DNA from 3 places in the Paenibacillus sp. N3/727 genome. Region 3 is predicted to be linked to each of the others. Evidence: predicted binding sites of a transcription regulator. Region 3 holds the regulator's gene; each other region holds the start of a gene.
The links. The regulator LexA, encoded in region 3, represses DNA repair genes until DNA is damaged. The targets are predictions, from matches to a motif close to CGAACATATGTTCG.
Positions count from the first base shown of each region.

Region 1: a site for LexA is predicted at 4,226-4,239, ahead of MNQ98_RS24655 (SPL family radical SAM protein). Genes of this name have one in related genera too.
Region 2: a site for LexA is predicted at 2,723-2,736, ahead of MNQ98_RS21495 (YhjD family protein). Genes of this name have one in related genera too.

Region 1 is NZ_CP093336.1:5,295,496-5,302,053, reverse strand. Features, by position in the region: gene cls (cardiolipin synthase) at 193-1,623, shown strand; gene MNQ98_RS24665 (YitT family protein) at 1,783-2,745, shown strand; gene MNQ98_RS24660 (DUF2167 domain-containing protein) at 3,008-3,898, opposite strand; gene MNQ98_RS24655 (SPL family radical SAM protein) at 4,314-5,510, shown strand; gene ligD (non-homologous end-joining DNA ligase) at 5,711-6,558, opposite strand, start outside.
Region 2 is NZ_CP093336.1:4,619,554-4,626,111, forward strand. Features, by position in the region: gene MNQ98_RS21475 (YqzE family protein) at 179-376, opposite strand; gene MNQ98_RS21480 (N-acetylmuramoyl-L-alanine amidase) at 531-1,334, shown strand; gene MNQ98_RS21485 (divergent polysaccharide deacetylase family protein) at 1,451-2,398, opposite strand; tRNA gene MNQ98_RS21490 (tRNA-Leu) at 2,519-2,602, opposite strand; gene MNQ98_RS21495 (YhjD family protein) at 2,777-3,181, shown strand; gene MNQ98_RS21500 (carboxymuconolactone decarboxylase family protein) at 3,319-3,648, opposite strand; gene MNQ98_RS21505 (hypothetical protein) at 3,711-3,932, opposite strand; gene MNQ98_RS21510 (hypothetical protein) at 4,119-4,448, opposite strand; gene MNQ98_RS21515 (xanthine phosphoribosyltransferase) at 4,571-5,143, opposite strand; gene MNQ98_RS21520 (YkvI family membrane protein) at 5,315-6,358, shown strand.
Region 3 is NZ_CP093336.1:2,814,716-2,821,273, reverse strand. Features, by position in the region: gene MNQ98_RS12850 (FixH family protein) at 164-571, opposite strand; gene MNQ98_RS12845 (HAD family hydrolase) at 813-1,604, opposite strand; gene MNQ98_RS12840 (hypothetical protein) at 1,651-2,175, opposite strand; gene MNQ98_RS12835 (DUF896 domain-containing protein) at 2,239-2,439, opposite strand; gene MNQ98_RS12830 (LysM peptidoglycan-binding domain-containing protein) at 2,596-2,967, opposite strand; gene lexA (transcriptional repressor LexA) at 3,144-3,770, shown strand; gene MNQ98_RS12820 (DUF3139 domain-containing protein) at 3,882-4,202, opposite strand; gene glnA (type I glutamate--ammonia ligase) at 4,261-5,589, opposite strand; gene MNQ98_RS12810 (MerR family transcriptional regulator) at 5,619-6,029, opposite strand; gene MNQ98_RS12805 (methionine gamma-lyase family protein) at 6,111-6,558, opposite strand, start outside.

The DNA of each region.
Region 1 (6,558 bases), 2.5 Mb from region 3:
GTAACGATAAAGAGTTGGACGGATCCTTATTCTCTATGTATTCTACTTTTGCGAGAAACATGTCATAAATATTAGAAGAAGATGATGGTAGTGTTCATTCTTGTTGCTGATTGGGTATGTTTTGAATAAATACATAATTGAATGGTCAATGATGTAGTTATCATATTTTTTCTAAGTTAGGGGGCTGCCGGCATGCTGTGGCTTCTGCTTGTACTTATCGCATTCATATGCCAAATGGCTGCGGTGCTGTTGCTGGAATTCAGAAATCCGTCCAAGACCGTTGCGTGGTTGTTTATTTTATTTTGTTTGCCGCTGGTCGGCTTTGTGCTCTATTTTTTCATGGCTCAAGACTATCAGCATCGTCTGAAGATTCGTAACCGGGGAACACGTCTGTTTCAGGAGATCAAGGAGCAGTTGTGGAATAAAGCAGCCGTGGTCCAGCAAGCATCAGACATGCATAATGACGAATTCCATCATAATCTCCGCCTCTTCAATTTGTTGAACCATCTTTCCGAAAGTCCTATCACGGGGTGTAACCGAAGCAAGGTTCTGACCGATGGGGAGGAGACATATGCGGCTATGCTCCACGCCATGGAAAAGGCGAAAGATCATATCCACGTTGAGTTTTATATTTTTCGTCATGACACGATCGGGACGAAGTTTCAGGATGTGATGATCCGTAAAGCTAAGGAAGGCGTCAAGGTACGCCTTATTTGCGACGGACTGGGCAGCTACAAGCTAAAAAATTCGTTTGTACGCCGGTTTAAAGAGTCGGGGGTGGAGGTTCATTTTTTCCTTCCAGCGATGATTTCGGTGTTAAATCGTAGAATCAATTACCGGAACCACCGGAAAATCGTAGTCGTTGACGGAACCGTCGGCTTTCTCGGTGGTATTAATGTCGGTGACGATTATTTGGGGAAATATCCGAATATGGGCTACTGGCGGGATACGCATCTGGAAGTGGAGGGGGACGCGGTTTATTTTTTGCAGAACGTTTTTCTTCAGGACTGGAAGCTTGCTGCAGGGGAGAAGATTGTAGACCTGAGGCTGTTTCCCAAACACCATTGTACGGGTGAAGAACAGGTACAGATATTGAGCAGCGGACCTGATATGACCTGGAACGCGATTCAGGAAATGTGCTTCGGCTCCATCTCGGTGGCTAAGGAACGGATTTGGATTACTACACCGTACTTTATTCCGGACGAAGGATTATACGAAGCAATCAAGACGGCGGCTGTCAGCGGTGTGGATGTGCGCATTATTATTCCGGACAAGGCGGATTCCCGTCTTGTTAAGCTGGCTTCACTGTCTTACGTGGAAGATCTACTGACGGCAGGGGTAAGATTTTACGAATACAAAAAAGGGTTTATTCATGCAAAAGTGCTGATCGTTGATGATTTGATTGGTTCCGTTGGCACGGCGAATATGGATATGCGAAGCTTTTTTTGTAATTTCGAGCTGACTGCTGTTCTGTTCGATAAGGAGCCGATTAAGCGTTTAGTTTCCGATTTTGAGGAGGATCTGCGCAACAGTAGTTTGATTGATACCCAGAAATTTCACGAACGGGGAAGGCTGCAGAAGGTTACAGAAATATTAAGCAGAATGCTGTCTCCATTGCTATAAACGATGTTTAAAACGGTGAAAAATAAATGATTAAGCGTTGCAATCTGTTTAATCTTGGAATTCCGTATATCGCCCCTTTCATTTTGTGTTAAAATAAATATATAAATAAAGCTTATAAATATACACTTGGCTTTATTGCAAAATGATCGGGGGAATTTTATGTCCAGTGAATTAAATGTTCTATCACAACCGCCGCAGTCATCGCAATCTCAACAGCAGTCTCAGCCACAAATGCAACCAACACAACAGCCACAGCCGGAAAAGCCAACCTCGAGATCACTCCAAGCAAGACTTCTCCGCCGGTTTATATTTTTGACGCTTGGAGCAACATTGATGGCCGTCGGTCTGGAGATATTTCTCGTGCCGAACCGTATTATCGACGGTGGAATTACTGGAATCTCGATTATGGTTTCGCATATCACCCAAATACCACTTGGCGTTTTCCTCACACTCTTCAATCTTCCTTTCTTATTTATGGGGTATAAGCAAATCGGCAAAACGTTTGCGTTGTCCACACTTTTCGCCGTTTTGGTTATGTCGGTAGGGACTTACTTTCTTCATCCGGTGTCCCCGCTTACCATTGATCCGCTTCTGGCTGCTGTTTTTGGTGGCGTTATACTCGGGATCGGCGTCGGTTTGGTTATCCGCTCGGGCGGGTCACTTGACGGCACAGAGATCGTAGCCATCTTGATTAACAAAAAAGCACCGTTCTCTGTCGGTGAAATCGTCATGTTCATTAACTTCTTTATTCTCGGCAGTGCAGGCTTCATCTTTGGTTGGGATCATGCGATGTACTCCCTCATTGCGTATTACTTGGCTTTCAAATTGATTGATATTACGATCGAAGGTATTGATCAATCCAAATCGGTATGGATTATAAGCGAGAAGTATAAGGAAATTGGCGATGCGCTCACTCAGCGTCTGGGTCGCGGTGTAACTTATCTGGATGGGGAAGGTGCTTATACCGGTGACAGCAAGAAGGTTATTTTTGTAGTCATTACCCGGCTTGAGGAAGCGAAGCTGAAATCCATCGTTGAAGACTGGGACTCCCAAGCGTTTCTTGCGGTTGGTAACATTCACGATGTGAAGGGCGGCCGTTTCAAGAAGAAAGATATTCACTAAAGTGCTATAGAAGAATGAGACTTAAAATTATTAGCCGAAGCATCACTACGAATGCGGATTATTCTTACGATCGCTGTTGCCCCCAGATTTCTTTCATATATTTATACATCGTTGAAATCCGGGGACAAAGGCGAACGCTCAAGCTTCTCCAGAATAATTCCGTCTTCTCCGCTGAAGCTCTTCAAGCGCTTTAGCTCAATCTATAAGGGGATAATAAACAAACCGCTCCGGTATTACGGAGCGGTTTGTTGTTGAATGAGATTTATGAGACTGGGTGATCAGGACCTTGCGTTTCCTGCGTTGTAGAAGAAGTCTCTTGGGTCTCGTCCTTGCTGCGGCGTGTCTTCTTACGTAGCCAATTGAATACTCCGACAATGACAGCAACGATTACATACCAAAACTTTTTGAGCAATAGCAGGAGGCCGACCTTCTTGGCAACAGCCAAACCTGCACCTCCGAGAATCAAACCGGTTAAGCCCATCTCGGCAACCTTATCGGTGGACTCATCGAAATCCTCATAACGCTCTCCTTGAACAGCTGAAAATTTCGGTAAAATCTCATTGGACAGAATTGCTGCAGCTTCTTTGCGGTTTTCGGAATCGCTAACGAGCACAACGCTAATATAACCTTCACGGGTAAGCAGCCTTACCTCATAATTTACAAATGTTTTTTTCTCAGCATTCTCCAGCAAAAGAGACCAGGTCAAGTTTTTTGTACTATGGTCATAGAATGGTTCAACATCCCATCCCGTAACAAAAATATGGTCGCTGGCAGCTTTTTCTTCGTTCTGTGCCTCGGTGCCCTCTTTAATCTGCTTAAGAAGTTTGTCCGGCTTGATCTTTTCCTTCTCTGCGTTTTTGATATGACCCGAATCAACATAGTCAAAATATACAAACCAGTCTTGATTTTCGATCGGACCAATACCGGCAATCTCCTGCCCTGACAGGATGTTTCCTTGCATTGTTGAGAACTTTTTAACGTCTTCTTTATTCAGGTAGAAGAAATCTTTACCGAGATCAAGCGTTCCTACAGTTCCGATCTCGACCTTAACACCATCCCCGCCTTCTACCGGGGTAATACCGCTTCCGGTAGCTCCTGCGACGGTAGGGAGTGCTAACATCAGTACAATCAATAAGCTAAAAATTCGTTTCACCAATACATCCTCCAATATCTATAATAGGTCAACCCAAAACAACATTGCACATCATATCACAGCTTACAGTTATAGACTATATCTGGATAAAATGATGGGAAGTTTCATAAATATACTCATCTTCCCGTTGAATAGGGTCATTTGTAACATTGTGTTTCTTGGAAATAGGACAAAATGAGTGAAAGGATTTCATTTCCATGATAAGAAATTATAAGTTTCATACAAAAACTGTCATCCCAAAGTTGTGATCAATCTAACATAAATGTAAAAAATGATCGGAAATTCCCACATTTGATATCCTTTTTAATCCATATAAACTTGTGTATAGGAACAAGTGTTTGTTATAATCATATCTAATACACTTGGACCAGTATTTTGATGTTGTTAAAGGGGGCAAATTAGGAGGGATGAGCTCATGACCAAAACGATATATGAAGAAATAACGGCCAAACAGACACTGAACCGGGTGAAAGAGAAGAAGATGCCTTTTGATTGGTCGATCAATCCTTATCGTGGGTGCGCGCATGGCTGCAGCTTTTGTTATGCCAGGGCGTTTCAATCGTTCATTGGAATGGGGGCACAGGATGAGTTTCAGCACCATATTTTCATAAAAAATAATGCTGTTGAGGCGTTGGAGGCACAGCTGGCCGTTATCGCGGGGAAATTCTGTCATGATATTGAGGCGGTCCGCCGACATATCGGTCAGGTGACAATTGGCACAGCTACAGACCCATATCAACCTGTTGAGAGCAAGACGGAGATTACCAGGGAGTGCCTTAAATTGTTAGCCAAATACCGCATATCCACAAGCATTACGACCCGATCGCCGCTTGTGCTCCGGGATCTGGACATTTTGACCCGGATGGATCAAGTCTCGGTCAATATCAGCATTAACACAATGGATAACAATGTAATTCATAAATTGGAGCCGGCTTCGCCGCATCCGGCTAAACGAATGGAGACCGTTCAGCGTTTATCACAGCATGGGATTCGGACAAGGATTTTCGCAGCGCCGGTGCTGCCGTTTCTGACGGATCGTGAGGAGCAGATGAATCAACTGCTTTATGCTGCCAAGGAGGCAGGTGCGGATTTTGCGATGATTTCTTTATTGCGTTTGTCTCGCGATGTGAAGGAGTGGTACATGCAGACTCTAAGACATCAATTTCCAGAGGTCGTTTCGTTGTATGCCAAGTTGTATAGTGGATCGGCTTACGCCGAAGATAGCTATGTTACCTCGTTCAAAGATCTGGCACAGAAATTGCTGATGAAGTATGATCTGACCGGTATGTCCAGTGGACCTGGGGGCAGGGCTTCCAATCAGTTTGGCCCCATTGCAGAGAATGAGGCACCTTGGGCAGTTTCGGCAATTAAGACAGGGGAGGATCAGCTATCAAAGGCCGGGGAAGGTCAACGATCTGGTTCAAGCTTGTCTGTCTTGGAGAAACCTGGTGACTTTGAAACTTTGTGTGAAAACAGCTATAACAAGAACACGGCTTGCTCTGCCCCGACACCGACAGAAGTCAAGCGCAAGGGCAAACTTCCGGTTCCGTCGAGCCCGGTAGAGCAAGAGGAACTTATGCCGGAGATCGAGCAGTTGTCGTTTCCTTTTTAGATATCCTTTATAGAGGTTGTTCAAAAAGTCCGCTTTTGATCACGAAGTGAATCAGGAAGTGGGCTCGGCATCGAATCTTGAATTCAGCCGGTCCTTCCAGTGCTCACGTACCCAAAACGTACGCTCCGCTCCTCAGTTCCTAGCTTCATCCAACCTTCTCGGTGCTGAAAACCGACCTTTTTGAACACGCACTTCTAGAACTATTTTCGTTTGGACGACAAGTGACGCAGTATGGGCTCGAGCGGCTGAGGAGGCAAAAGCGTTAGCAAATCACCCTTCTCTTGAAGCCGCTCCACGATATTGAGAAGATGAAAGTCTGAAGGTGAAACATTCTGAGACACCTCTTCCCAGGTCAGCGGGGTGGAGACGGTAGCAAGTGGCCGGGCCCTCGGTGTATAGGGTGCTGCAAGCGTTCTTCCGCTGTAATGCTGAAGGTAATCAAAATAGATATTATCGCCGCGGTTTTTCTTCAGCCTTTCAATCGTGAACAGCTTCGGATGCTCCTCGGTGACATATTGGGCGACGAATTGTCCAATGGTGCGAAGCTCGTCAAATGTCATTCCTTCCGGGATCGGTACGATGATCTGCACGCCCGTGGCACCTGATGTCTTCGGTACGGATGAAATACCAAGTGAACGGAGTACATTGCCGACGATAGCTGCAGCTTCCATGATTCTGGGCTCTTCCGGCTGTGAGGGATCGAGATCGATCATCCATTCACATGGAAGTGTGCTATTGGCATAATGCAGGGACGGATGAAACTCAAGCGCGGCCAGATTGCCAAGCCACAACAACTCGGGAAGCCCGTCCAGCAGAACATAATTGATATTTTCATGCAGGGCTGTTTTGACAAATGGAGGGGTCGGCTCTGGTGCATTTTTTTGATAGAAGAACTCACCTGGTACCCCATGCGGATAGCGGATCGTTGTGAGAAGTCTTCCGCGACAGTAGCGGAGCAAGTATGGGGACAGCGCGGCAAGCTTCTGCAAATACATCGCCTTCGTAATTCCAACCTCGGGCCACAGCGGTTTGTCGGGATTCGTAATTT
Region 2 (6,558 bases), 1.8 Mb from region 3:
CATTGCTTGAAGCAACTCGCTCACCTTTTCTTGCAGCCTTGCCTTGTGTTCACCACCGCGTAGGAATGATTTCAGCTCACAACAGACAATGGGGATGCCCTAGGTCAATTGACCTTTTGGGACATCCCCACTCTTACGACTTCCAGCTCCTTTGATGGTACGCAGCGATTTCGCTGATTTACTTGGCCCTGCGTTTTTTGCTCTTTTTGGACACCAGATCATCCTTCCATAACGAGACGGAGAACGGGATCATACCGAACCAGCGAACAATCCAAGGTTCCTTTACTCGCCTTCCCTTCCTCACTTCCTTCGGTGTATCGATATATGTCACTACACGTTCCGTTATATATTTAATGAGGTCATTACTATTTGCCATATTAACCCTCCTCAAACGCCAATCTTATTGTATTCCTTATCAGGATGCACCGAATCCCAACAATCTAGACCCTCAGCATGTTTTCCCGTTTTTTGCACAAAATATATCCAAAGGTTTATGACTTGAGAACCCACACTATAACGAAAGAGGGCGCATCATGACCAATCGAATATCACTGGCTGTACTAGTGGCTTTATCTCTCGCTCTCTGCCTTCCTTCCCTTCAGGTATACGCGGACAACCATATTGTTGCCTTGACTCTATCCCCGACCGGTTCGAAGGATGGAAGCACACAGCAGCATAATTCTGCACTCCAGTTCGAAGACTACCTGCATCAGGAATCGGGGAACAGAGGAACGCAACAGCATCACCCTTTTCCTCATGATGTCATTCTAATTGATGTCGGACACGGTGGAATTGACGGGGGCACATCCTATGGCGATATTTTGGAAAAAGACATCAATCTGCAGATCTCACGTCGGTTGTTTATGTTATTGCGCAGTGAAGGATATCATGCGGTATTAAACCGGGATACAGATTATGCCCTTAGTGATGATAACCGCTGGCATGCCAGCCGATCCCGCCACATGAAGGATTTGGCCCAGCGTAAACAGCTGAGCAGTGAGATTCCTACAAAAATGGTTGTAAGCATCCACGTGAATTGGGGCAAAAACAAATCCAAAACGGGCGGTATCGTTCTCCATCAAGCAGAGGGACGAAGCTCCATTCTGGCAGAATCCATACAACGCGAGTTAAACATTCTGTATAAGAGCAATCACCATACTTCAGTTGGCAAGCCCTTTTATTTGCTAAACCGGATCGAAGTTCCCGCCGTCATTGTGGAGACCGGCTTTATCAGTAATTCCCATGACCGGGAAAAGCTGTGCAGCCGAAACGGCCAGATGGGAATTGCCGAAGCGATTGTAGATGGTATCGCCAATTATCTAACGGCCCTTTAATCAAGGGCCGGGCCGTTTTTCATTTTTTTGTTTATTTCAACTAGCTCATTTTTATTTATGCGTTAATATCACCTAAAAAAGCGTTTCCACTCATCATACAGAGGGAAACGCCTTTTTTAGTAGGAAAGCACCGGGTCAGGCCTCCAATTGGATCTGTCCTGTACAAGTTCTTGAATACCAACGAACTGCACCTGTCTTTGAAGCTCGGGGATCGAACCCTTCAATGCGGCAGCTGTCCGATCGCCGAAGGTTCCCACATGTCCAATCGTAATGCATGACTTATTCTGTACCGCCTGCTCTGCAGCTGCCTTAAGCTGTTTGGTAACGTGTTTGACTGTATGCACATCATCCAGGAAAATCTCATTATTTATATTCGGCATTCCTTTCTCGGCAGCGAGCTTACTGGTGACAGAATGGTAATTGGTCTTGCTATCTATAAAGAACAGCCCCCGTTCCTTGCAAACATCGAGCACGATGGACATAATCCGCTCGTCTCCTGTAATTTTGGAACCCATATGATTATTCATACCAACAGCAAACGGAACATGATCAATGGCTTTTTCCAACTGCTTTCGAATCTCTTCGTCCGTCATCTTGCTCGTTATGGCACCGGGCCCGAGCCAGTTAGCTCTCCCCTGCTTCGGTTCCATCGGCATATGGATAATTACATCATGGCCAAGCTTATGTGCCCGTTCCGCATCACTTTTGCTTGTCGGCAGAAAAGGCATTACAGCAACCGTAATTTTTATCGGCAGGTTCAATATTTCATCGGTACCTTTTTGCCCGTTACCAAAATCATCAATAATAACGGCTAGCTTGTTACCCGGCGTAGACTCTTTCTCTTGTTTTGCTGTTTCGGACCGGACCGAATCCTTCTTCAAGCTACTTCTCGTGTCAGACTTCATATCACCTGCTGAAGTATCAAGCCACCAAACCTCATGACCCAGACTCTGTACATCATGCGAAGCAGCCTCAGCCACCTCTACGGACAGAGCTCCCACTAGTAAAACTGTCAACAAGGCGGACCATACTGCCGCTACATACTTCGACCCCATGTTACGCATGAAATTCTCCTTTCACTGTAGAAACCTGTTCTATAGTGTTTGAGAAAGAAGCAGCAATTATGTAAGAAGAAACAACACGCACAAAAAAGACGTCTCCGCAAGGAAACGTCTTCTTAAGGATGCGGTCGAGAGGACTCGAACCTCCACGGGGGTTAGCCCACACGGACCTGAACCGTGCGCGTCTGCCAATTCCGCCACGACCGCATATATCTTGCCACTTCGATGAGATATCATCGCGGCGACAAGATATATCATACCATGCTAACTAACTGGAGTCAACATTTTTTTAGATCTTGATTAAACAATCGAAAACGGGTTAAAATAAGAACGTAAGTTCGTATTTATTAACGATTTTCTATATAAAGGCGGTGAGCATCAATGGCAATCACAGGAATTACACCAGAAGAAAGATCCTTGATCAAAAGCTACCTGCTCCTTATGTTCATACACAAAGTTTTCGAAAGAGATTGCCGGATTATTCAGGAAAGCGGCGTATTCAAAACGCCTCAGTTGTACGTTGAAGTGGTGGAAAATGGTGCAAAGCGTGCTGCAATTCTGCTAAGGGAGGTTAAACAGGAATTTGCCTCCAGGACTATCAAAGTATTTGATATACACCGAGGTCACAATGGAATCGAAGCACGTTACGCCTGTCGCGGTTATGTCGGAAGCATGGAAATCTTGTGGCCGTCCTTCCGTGAAGAAATGATGTCCCGAATGCGCGTTTATCTTGGCCTATCTCCTTCGAACACCAGACCTCCCCAAGTCGCAGCAGCTGGTCATTAAGACCATTGCAAAGTCAAATCAATTCACTCTATTTCCCGGCCTGCTCCTTCTCGTCACCACGTAAAAAACCGTCTCCTTTCCAGCACTCAGCCAGTCAAGCGAGACGGTTCATTCACTCATCAGCAGAAATCTAAAGTCTACTGAAGGTTGGGCTGCACACGCATTAATCCCTGAGCCAATGCATGTCCTGCGCCTGCTGCTGACGCAACAGCCACAGCTTCCATAATCTGCGTGTCGGTAGCGCCCTTTGAGCGCGCTTCTTCCATATGATAGAACGTGCATAATTCGTTGTTTGCGAACAACCCGATACCGAGCGCAATGAGTTGTTTCGTCATTTCGTCAAGCTCGCCGTCTTGGAAACAGACCCCTGTAAAATGATGATAAGACTCAGCCACTTTCGGCATGGCTTCTTTGAGATGAAGGATCTCATTTTTGTACGTGCTGATTTTATCATTGGATAAATCCATCTCGCAAAACACCTCACTGGTTCATCTGATTTCCTGATTAAGGTGTCCCTATTGATGAGGATCTATGCTTCTAAGCGTGGGCTTGTCCTCGGTTCTCCAAAAAGTTGATAGCTATAGTTGCGGTCCAGCTTCACCACACGGCGGTTTCGGCGGCGGATAAGCACATGTTGCGAATCCCATGCAACCACGATGCCTACAACATCATTGCTTTCTAGATCGTCCCGTACAACCCGGACTCTCTCACCCGATAATCGCAGTGCATCCAACTGTTCGTCACTTATCATAGTCCTTATCTCCTTCTATTCGGCAGTATAATACCCATATAATGATCCTGTTGTCGATATATACGACAAGAATCGGTGTCTGCGGGAAATATATCATATTTCAAAAAGAGACCTAAATGGAATCATTTAGGTCTCTTGAGTGTGATATGGTTTAACATCCCGGCTGAGATGCTTCCTGTAAGTTCACTAACGCTGTGCCGGCTCGATGCTATCGTTTTTTTCAAACCAGAAATCAAGCACCGTCGACGACATCACCCGTTTCTCAACATACTCCACTTGCTGTGATGTAAACCGTTCTCTCCATTCGTAGGAGAGCTCCTCACACAGACCAGCGATTGTAAGCAATTCAGACCAAGCAACATAACGCTTATACCAGAAAAACTGAGGATGTTCAATCATATAGGGATAAAGATCATCAAACTCCGTATGTTTACAATCCAAAGCACGTTCAAAATGTACCTTTGCACCATTCAACTTCTCAATCAAAAACGGCTCGGTTACCGGTTCTTTCCCCATTGTGTTGCCTCCTCTCTCTTTCCTACCCTTTTATTATATGACAAAAAAGTGGGTCCGAAAAGAAGTTGTTAAGATTTTAGGTTCGGTTCAATGAAATAGAGAATATGCCAACTCTTGAACAGCTAGTCCCCAAAATTGATCTTCCCGTCTTCAAGCGAAGTGATGCGGACAAGCGGTTCGACCTCAACACCCTGTTCTCGAAGCGTTCTTGCTCCTGCCTGGAAGCTCTTCTCAATAACAACACCGAGACCTACCAACTCGGCACCCGCACGTTCGATAATTTTGATCAACCCCCGGGCTGCATCTCCGTTTGCAATGATATCATCAATAAACAGCACTTTATCGAACTCTCCGATATATTGGCGGGACATCATGATATCCGTAACGATCCCTTTCGTGAAGGAAGGCACACGCTCACACAATGCATCCGGATCGGCCAGCAGTGTTTTTTTTCGCCGGGCAAACACCATCGGGACCCCAAGCTCATGCGCCACCGCAAAGGCGACAGAAATACCGGAAGATTCGAGTGTGACAACCCTCGTCACACCCTTGTCCTTAAAACGGGCCGCAAATTCCTTGCCCATCTCCATTATTAATGCAGGATCTACCTGATGTGTCAGGATAGCATCGAGCTTAACAACCTGATCCGATACAACCACGGCTTCCTCCATAATCCGCTGTTTCAACCAATCCATTCTATGACCTCCCACGACAATCCTTTGTCGTAAAAGTACCATATCCGAACTAGTCCGGCAAGTCTTATAGTTACGGTCTAAGGACAAGTGGCAGTCATGTCCGGAGCTGTCCAGGCATACCTTGTACTATGCAGTATGAAGCGCAACCACACCCGACAAGGAGGCTGCTACGTGAAAAATCGGATACGCGTCTTCCAGATAGCTTTTACATATATCGGTACGATCGTTGGCGCAGGTTTTGCTACAGGACGTGAGATATTACAGTTTTTTACCCAATATGGACATTGGGCAACCATCACCATATTACTCGCAACGGTGCTTTTTATTTGGCTGGGAACCAAAATGATGACCCTCTCTAGAAAGATCGGCGCTAAGTCCTACGAGGATTTAAACAAGCATTTATTCGGTGAACGATTAGGCGGGTCCATCAGTCTGATCATGCTCGTTATCTTGATGGGGGTAAACTCCATTATGCTGGCCGGCGCTGGCACCGTCTTTATGGAAAACCTCAATCTTCATTACCAGACAGGATTGATTCTGACCATGGTCGGAACCTTTTTTATCCTTCGCAAAGGGATCCAATCCATTATGATTATGAACAGCCTTGTCGTCCCCATGATGCTGATCTTGTCCGTGTTGATCATTTCCCAAACCATGAATACACCTGGTGCCACTCGGTTTCTTACGCTGACCACAGAGCACAGCCTGCCTTCAGCCTGGCTTGCTCCTCTGCTATACACGGCCTTCAACCTGGTGATGGCTATGCCGGTTCTTGTACCTCTTGGAAGTCAAACAGGCAGTGCCAGGGCTGTAAGATGGGGGGGAGTCATCGGTGGAGCGGGGGTAGGATTTATGATTATGTCTGCCCATTTCGCGATGTCGGCTCAAATGCCCGGTATTACCCAGTTTGAAATTCCAATGGGGAATATCGCTAGCCAGTTAGGCTGGTTTGTACAGACCGTCTATATCATTCTCATTTTCCTGGAAATATTCAGTACGTTTGTGGCCGATGTCTACGGAATAACGCTGCAGCTGCAGCAAAGAACTTCACTTTCTCCACAGACCATCACTATAGGCATTATGCTGATCTGTTATTTCTTCAGCCAATTCGGATTCAGCTCTCTCTTGTCTGTGCTCTATCCTCTGTTCGGGTTGGTCTGCCTCTTCTGGGTGGTTCGTTTATCCACATTCAGCATTTCACCTTCTCGGAGGTAAGACGAATTTTCAAAATAAGTAATTCCATGAACTGCCCTTTTGGCTGTTATACGGCGCTACGTGTACGAATCGTTCCTACAATCGCTCTTGCCCCCGAATTTCTCTTTATATTTTCCTTGGCGGAAGAAATTCGGGGACAAAGGAGCGTATGCTTTCGATGCGAGCTTTCCTTTGGAAAGCTTTTACCGCTCCGCTTTTCC
Region 3 (6,558 bases):
GACGCCCCTTTGCCTGTACTAAGACGCTACGTGCTTGACCGCTTATAAACATTGACAAAATAGAAACCTCTCATTGGTAAAATGAAGTGTCGAGCTACAAAACCAAGTAGGCCACCCAAGGATGAATTCTTGGGCAGCCTGTTTTTTTCGGTCACGCTTTAACCTATTCAGTTACTTTAAGCTCTTTCATCGGCATAGAGTGCTGTCCACGTGCAGTTACGTGTGATACAATCCGGTAAGTCCCCGGTTCCTTAAACGTCTTCTCCAGCTCGTAACTTCCACCTTGTGAATGCTCTACCGGTACTTTTGCCTGCATACCTCCACCTTCACGTGTGATTTCAAATTCAACAAGGTTTGCATCCTCGACAGGCTCACCAGATTGGGTCACCTTCGCTTGGATCATCACTTTCTCCCCGACAGCAGCCGTTTCGGCATTCAGAGTCAGGTCCACTATGATCGGATCCATCATCATTAGCTCCTCATTCTTGTCTGCTTTGCTATCACTGCATGCTGCCAAGGCGATTGCCACCATAATCATAGCGGAAATCAAAGCGTATCTTTTCTTTTTCACGATATCCACCTACTTTTCGAAATCATATGTAATACCTTTTTTATATTTTTTTCCTAATTCTTCAATTGTTCCATCATTATACATCTATTTAAACGGTCTAACATGTTCATTCACTTACAATTCTGTGACATTTGTCACAAAAAATAAACAAGAAAAAAGCCGGTAACCTCCACATCAATATGTGAGACGTCCGGCTTGCTCTTGTCTTTTAAGCTTGTTATGTTTTATGAACTGACCAAAATTACAAAGAAGACAATATGTCATGAAGCTCTGACAAACTCTGAATTTCATAGTCCGGTACAATGGAGGAATCTTTAGTACGGTCCGTCCGGTTGATCCATACGGTTGTCAGTCCCGCAGCGTTTCCACCCTTAATGTCGGTAGTCAGCTTATCCCCTACCATCACAGCATTCTCCGGTTCAACCCCCAGCAAACCAAGAGCATGGGTGAAAATAGATGCATCCGGTTTACCTTTTCCAAAATCACCCGAAATGACGATGTGATTAAAATAAGGTGCCAGTTCTGGAACTCCATCCAACTTTTCCTGTTGCAAATCAGGACTGCCATTCGTTAAAAGCAACAGCTTCACAGTATTCTGCAGCTCTTTCAGCACATCAAACGTTTCATCATACACATACGGACGCTTTCTTCGTTCAGCAGCAAACCGTTCTGCTAGCTCTTCTGCCAGTTCATTATTCTCTACTCCTAGAGACTTCAGCCCTCTGCGCCATGATTCTTTACGATAAACAGGAGCGAGCTCCTGAAGACGGCGGAACTCCGGCTGATCACCTGCTGTAAAGTTCGCCCACAAGCCTTCAAATGGGTTAATGCCGATCAATTTCGTAAATGTAAAGGTGTCATAGGATTCGTACAAAGAGCGCGCTTCGCTTCGAACTGCTGTGAGCAGAGCGGTTGCATCAATTCCGGTGCTTTCCGCCCCAGCCTGACAAGTTACCTCAAATGCTTCCTCTACACTTCTTTCATCCCACAATAGCGTATCATCCAGGTCAAACAGTACCGCAGTTGCCGGCATCTCTCCATCTCCCTTTACATGCCCTCTAAAATAGCAGGCAAATCCATTATTCGTGCTCTACTGGGATATTATTGATTTTCGCAAATTGCTCCAGTCTTTCCCCCATCGCTTTTGTATCATAACGGTTAATCAAACGCGAGAACACCCAATTTCCGCCACGAGCTTTATTCTCGATGACAACAGAACCTTGCAAAATTCTGATTTTGGATATTTCCGATGCCGTCAGCTTACGTTCACGGTTAAACTTAAAGGTAGATACTGTGCTGCGTCCTACTTTCAAGTATGGTTTCCGCAAAAAAATCATTAAAGCCAACAAAATGTACAAACTGACTCCGATGTAGTTCATTGTCTTACTGCCTGCTCCCGCATCAACTGTAGCCAACCCGAGCAGCGCATAAAGAACAGCCAGTGCAAGCAAAATGATTGGCAGAACGTATTTACGTCCTTTGAATACATCTCCGTCACTGGTTGATGTGTTCGTCGTTCCAAGTATTGCTTGTCCCTGCTTCTTGCGCTGCTTGTTAAGTTGAGACATATTCTTGCTAACTTTTCTTTCCCATGAACGAGACATGAGTCTCCCCCTCTTCGCTAAACTTCATATTATAGATCTCTTGAGCAGACAAGCGGAAAACGTTTAATGTTTCAAACCAGGACCGTCTTTCTCTTCATCTACCCATTCGATTGAATCCAACTGCTGTCGGAAGTTTCTCCGAAGATTATTAAGATAGACTTCACGAAGCTCAGAACGTTCTTTTTGTTCCTCCTCCGTCAACCCTTCATTTTTGTTTTTTCTCGCCAGAACGTTTATACGTTCTATTAAAGCATCGATATCCATACCTTCGCCTCCAATAAAAAATTCATTCTTAACTTTGACATGTCAAAAAGAGCTTGTCAAGGAAACCTCTCCTTACCAAGCTCGCATATGTGCTCTTCTTTATATTATACCATTATTTTAACAGATCATGAATTCCGTATCGGTGTATCATATCTTTCACCATAGAGGCAACGACAACACATCTCCTGCCTGAATATCCGGTCCTTTCAACTCGTTAACTTCCCTAATTGAACTGATGTATACCCTCGTGTCCATCTTCTTCGGTTTATGAGCCGCTGCAATACTCCAGAGCGAGTCACCAGGCTGCACAATAATATTCTTCTCCGCTGTCGGTTCCTCCAATCCCCCGGCAAAAACAGAAAATGCACCAGTACATCCTAAAACAACAATCAGCAGTATGAGCATCAATTTACCTGCCCCACGTGACTTGATAAGCTCCACCGTACGATTCCATAGAGAAGCCTGGCTATGTGTCTCTTCCTGAAACTGTCCTTCATAAATACTGCGGTATGTAGTGTATCTCAACATAATCATCATCCCCCAAACAAGTGTTCTCTTATGGATTTAAATATAACACGAACACTTGTTTGATTCAATACTTTTTACGAACGGTTGTTCTATTTGTTTTTTAGAACTTATGTTTGTGCGAACGGAAGTTCTATGTTATAATTTTCCCAAACGTTACTAAATGGGGTTGATACGGAATGTCGAAGATATCCAGCCGCCAGCAGGCGATATTGGAATTTATCCGCAACGAAGTTCGGAGCAAGGGCTACCCGCCTTCCGTACGAGAAATCGGTGAGGCTGTCGGACTGGCTTCCAGTTCAACAGTACATGGTCATCTGGACCGTTTGGAGAAGAAAGGCTTAATCCGTCGTGACCCTACGAAGCCAAGAGCCATTGAGCTGCTCGGGCAAGAAGAATCGGAGAACAGTAATTTATTCACACACACCATCTCCAGAGTTCCTGTCGTCGGTAAAGTTACTGCCGGTGTTCCTATCACTGCTACAGAGAACATTGAAGACTATTTCCCTCTACCGCAACATTTTGTAGGGGACAACAAAGTATTCATGTTAACCGTAATGGGTGACAGTATGGTTGAAGCTGGTATTCATAATGGAGATTATGTGATCGTCCGTCAGCAGCAGACCGCTGACAACGGCGACATTGTCGTAGCTATGACCGAGGAAGATGAAGCCACTGTGAAAACTTTTTATAAAGAGAAAGACCACATCCGTCTCCAACCGGAGAATCCGACATATGAGCCTCTTCGCTTAAACCATGTCACCATACTTGGTAAAGTTGTCGGCGTTTTTAGAGATATCCACTAGCCTTTATCTCAATACAAATTAAAGGTTACCGTCTTGTCTTGGACAAGCGGTAACCTTTTTTTACATCTTCATCTGTATTTCTATAGCTGGTAGGGTCTTCGTTCGTTTTTCTTAATCACGATCTTCGTGTTTATAACTCCCATTTTCGATATCAATATCACTCGGTCCTATTTGGACCCATTGTCCAACATTTCTATCGGTGTATACATACGTAACATGCAGCTCGTCCTCAAATATAACGTATACAGGAAATCGAGGCATTTTGCTAAAACGTGCTCTTATACTAACAATATCCTCTTCATTGTAGTTTTTATCATTCATAAGGTAGGAATGTAAATCATCCTCAAGCTTATTTAACTTCGACTGTAATAAAATATACCCAAGAATTAAAAGAATGACAAAAATTGCAAAGAACCATGCGATTTTCTTCATATAAGTTCCCCCTACAAACAAAAACCCCCGGCGCCCAGAGCGCCAAGGGTTTCAGCTATTAGTACAGAGTCATATATTGATCGCGTTCCCATTGATGTACTTGCGTTCTGTACATATCCCATTCGATTTCTTTCAGTTCGAAGAAGTGAGCCAAGGCGTGATCGCCAAGTGCATCACAGATGACTTCGTTGCGGAGCATTTCATTCACAGCTTCCTTCAGGTTTGCTGGCAGGCTAGGAATGCCTTCCTCGATACGCTCTTCTTCAGACATCACATAAATGTTACGGTCGATCGGAGCTGGCAATGTAAGCTTGCGCTTGATTCCGTCAAGACCCGCTTTAAGCATAACAGCCAAAGCCAGGTAAGGGTTGGCAGCCGGATCCGGGTTACGAACTTCCACACGGGTGCTTAGACCACGGGAAGCTGGAATACGGATCATCGGGCTGCGATTGCTCGCAGACCATGCTACATAACAAGGAGCTTCATAGCCTGGAACGAGACGCTTATAGGAGTTTACGGTAGGATTGGTAATGGCCGCATAAGCACGCGCGTGCTTAAGCTCACCAGCCATAAAGTGGCGTGCGGTCGCGCTAAGACCCAACTCATCACTTTCATCTACGAACATATTCTCTTTACCATTAAAGAGCGACATGTTGCAGTGCATACCAGAACCGTTCACGCCGAACAATGGTTTAGGCATAAATGTAGCGATCAAACCGTGCTGACGAGCAATCGTTTTAACAACGAGCTTGAAAGTTTGGATCTGATCAGCTGCTTTAATAGCATTCGCATATTTAAAATCGATCTCGTGCTGTCCAGGAGCAACTTCATGGTGGGATGCTTCAATTTCAAAGCCCATTTCTTCCAGTGTAAGCACGATATCGCGGCGGCAGTTCTCACCAAGGTCCGTAGGAGCCAGATCGAAATATCCGCCTTGGTCATTAAGTTCCATTGTTGGGTTGCCTTTTTCGTCTGTCTTGAACAGGAAAAATTCCGGCTCAGGACCGACATTCATAGACGTAAATCCCATTTCTTCCGCTTCTTTCAGACATCTCTTCAAAATGCCGCGTGGATCACCTGCAAACGGATTGCCGTCAGGCATGTAAACATCACAGATCAGACGAGCTACACGGTCTTGGGAAACCCAAGGGAAAATTACCCAGGTGTCAAGGTCTGGATAAAGATACATATCCGATTCTTCGATCCGTACATAACCTTCGATAGAAGAGCCGTCAAACATCATTTTGTTATCTAGAGCTTTAGGCAGCTGACTAACTGGAATTTCCACGTTCTTAATCGTTCCCAGCAAATCGGTAAACTGCAAGCGGATAAACCTAACGTTTTCTTCCTTGGCAATGCGCAGAATATCTTCTTTCGAATAACTCAACTCTATCCTCTCCCTCACAAAAGATCTGTTTATTTATTAAAAAAACGGGACAACTCTCCTTGAATCAAAGACACTTGACCCGGTCTTTTAGCCGTAATCAATTCCTGTTTTAACAGGCGGCGGAGCTGCGATTCCGACATTTCCCTGCGTCTATTCTCGGTGTCAGGTGTAATAACGGTCGCCTCTTCCGATTCCTTCGTTACCGGATTCATCACCTGTTTGATTCCCGCAATATTAACGCCCTTCTCAATCAATGCTTTAATCTCCAGAAGACGTTCTACATCGTTAAAAGAAAACAGCCGTTGATTGCCTGACGTCCGCGCAGGTACGATCAAACTATGCTGCTCGTAGTAACGAATTTGCCTTGCGGACAAATCGGTGAGCTTCATGACAATACCAATTGGAAATAAAGCCATATTTCTCCGGATCTCATCACCCATAACTCATCAACCTTCCAAGTGATCTTTTCTGTTCCATTGTATATTTCCTACTTTTATGTGTCAACCCTATGTTAGGAAATCTCACAACAAATTCCGTTCTTTCATCGTTTGCAGTGCCATTAGCACTCCATACTTAACATGGGAATAGGTCAAACCGCCTTGCATATATCCGATGTAAGGCTCACGGATAGGCGCATCGGCCGACAATTCCAGACTTCCGCCCTGAATAAACGTTCCAGCCGCCATAATTACGGGATGCTCATAACCAGGCATATCCCATGGTTCGGGTACCACATGGCTGTCTACTGCAGCTGCCCGCTGGATTCCCTGAACAAAAGCAATCAAATGTTCCGGACCGGAGAAAGAAACCGCCTGAATCAAATCGGTTCTCTTCTCATTCCAAGCTGGCTTGGTCACGAAACCGACCTCTTCGAAGATAGCAGCCGCAAATATGCTTCCCTTCACGGCTTGTCCTACTGTATTCGGTGCAAGAAACAATCCTTGGTAAATCCCGCGTGTAGTTCCCAAC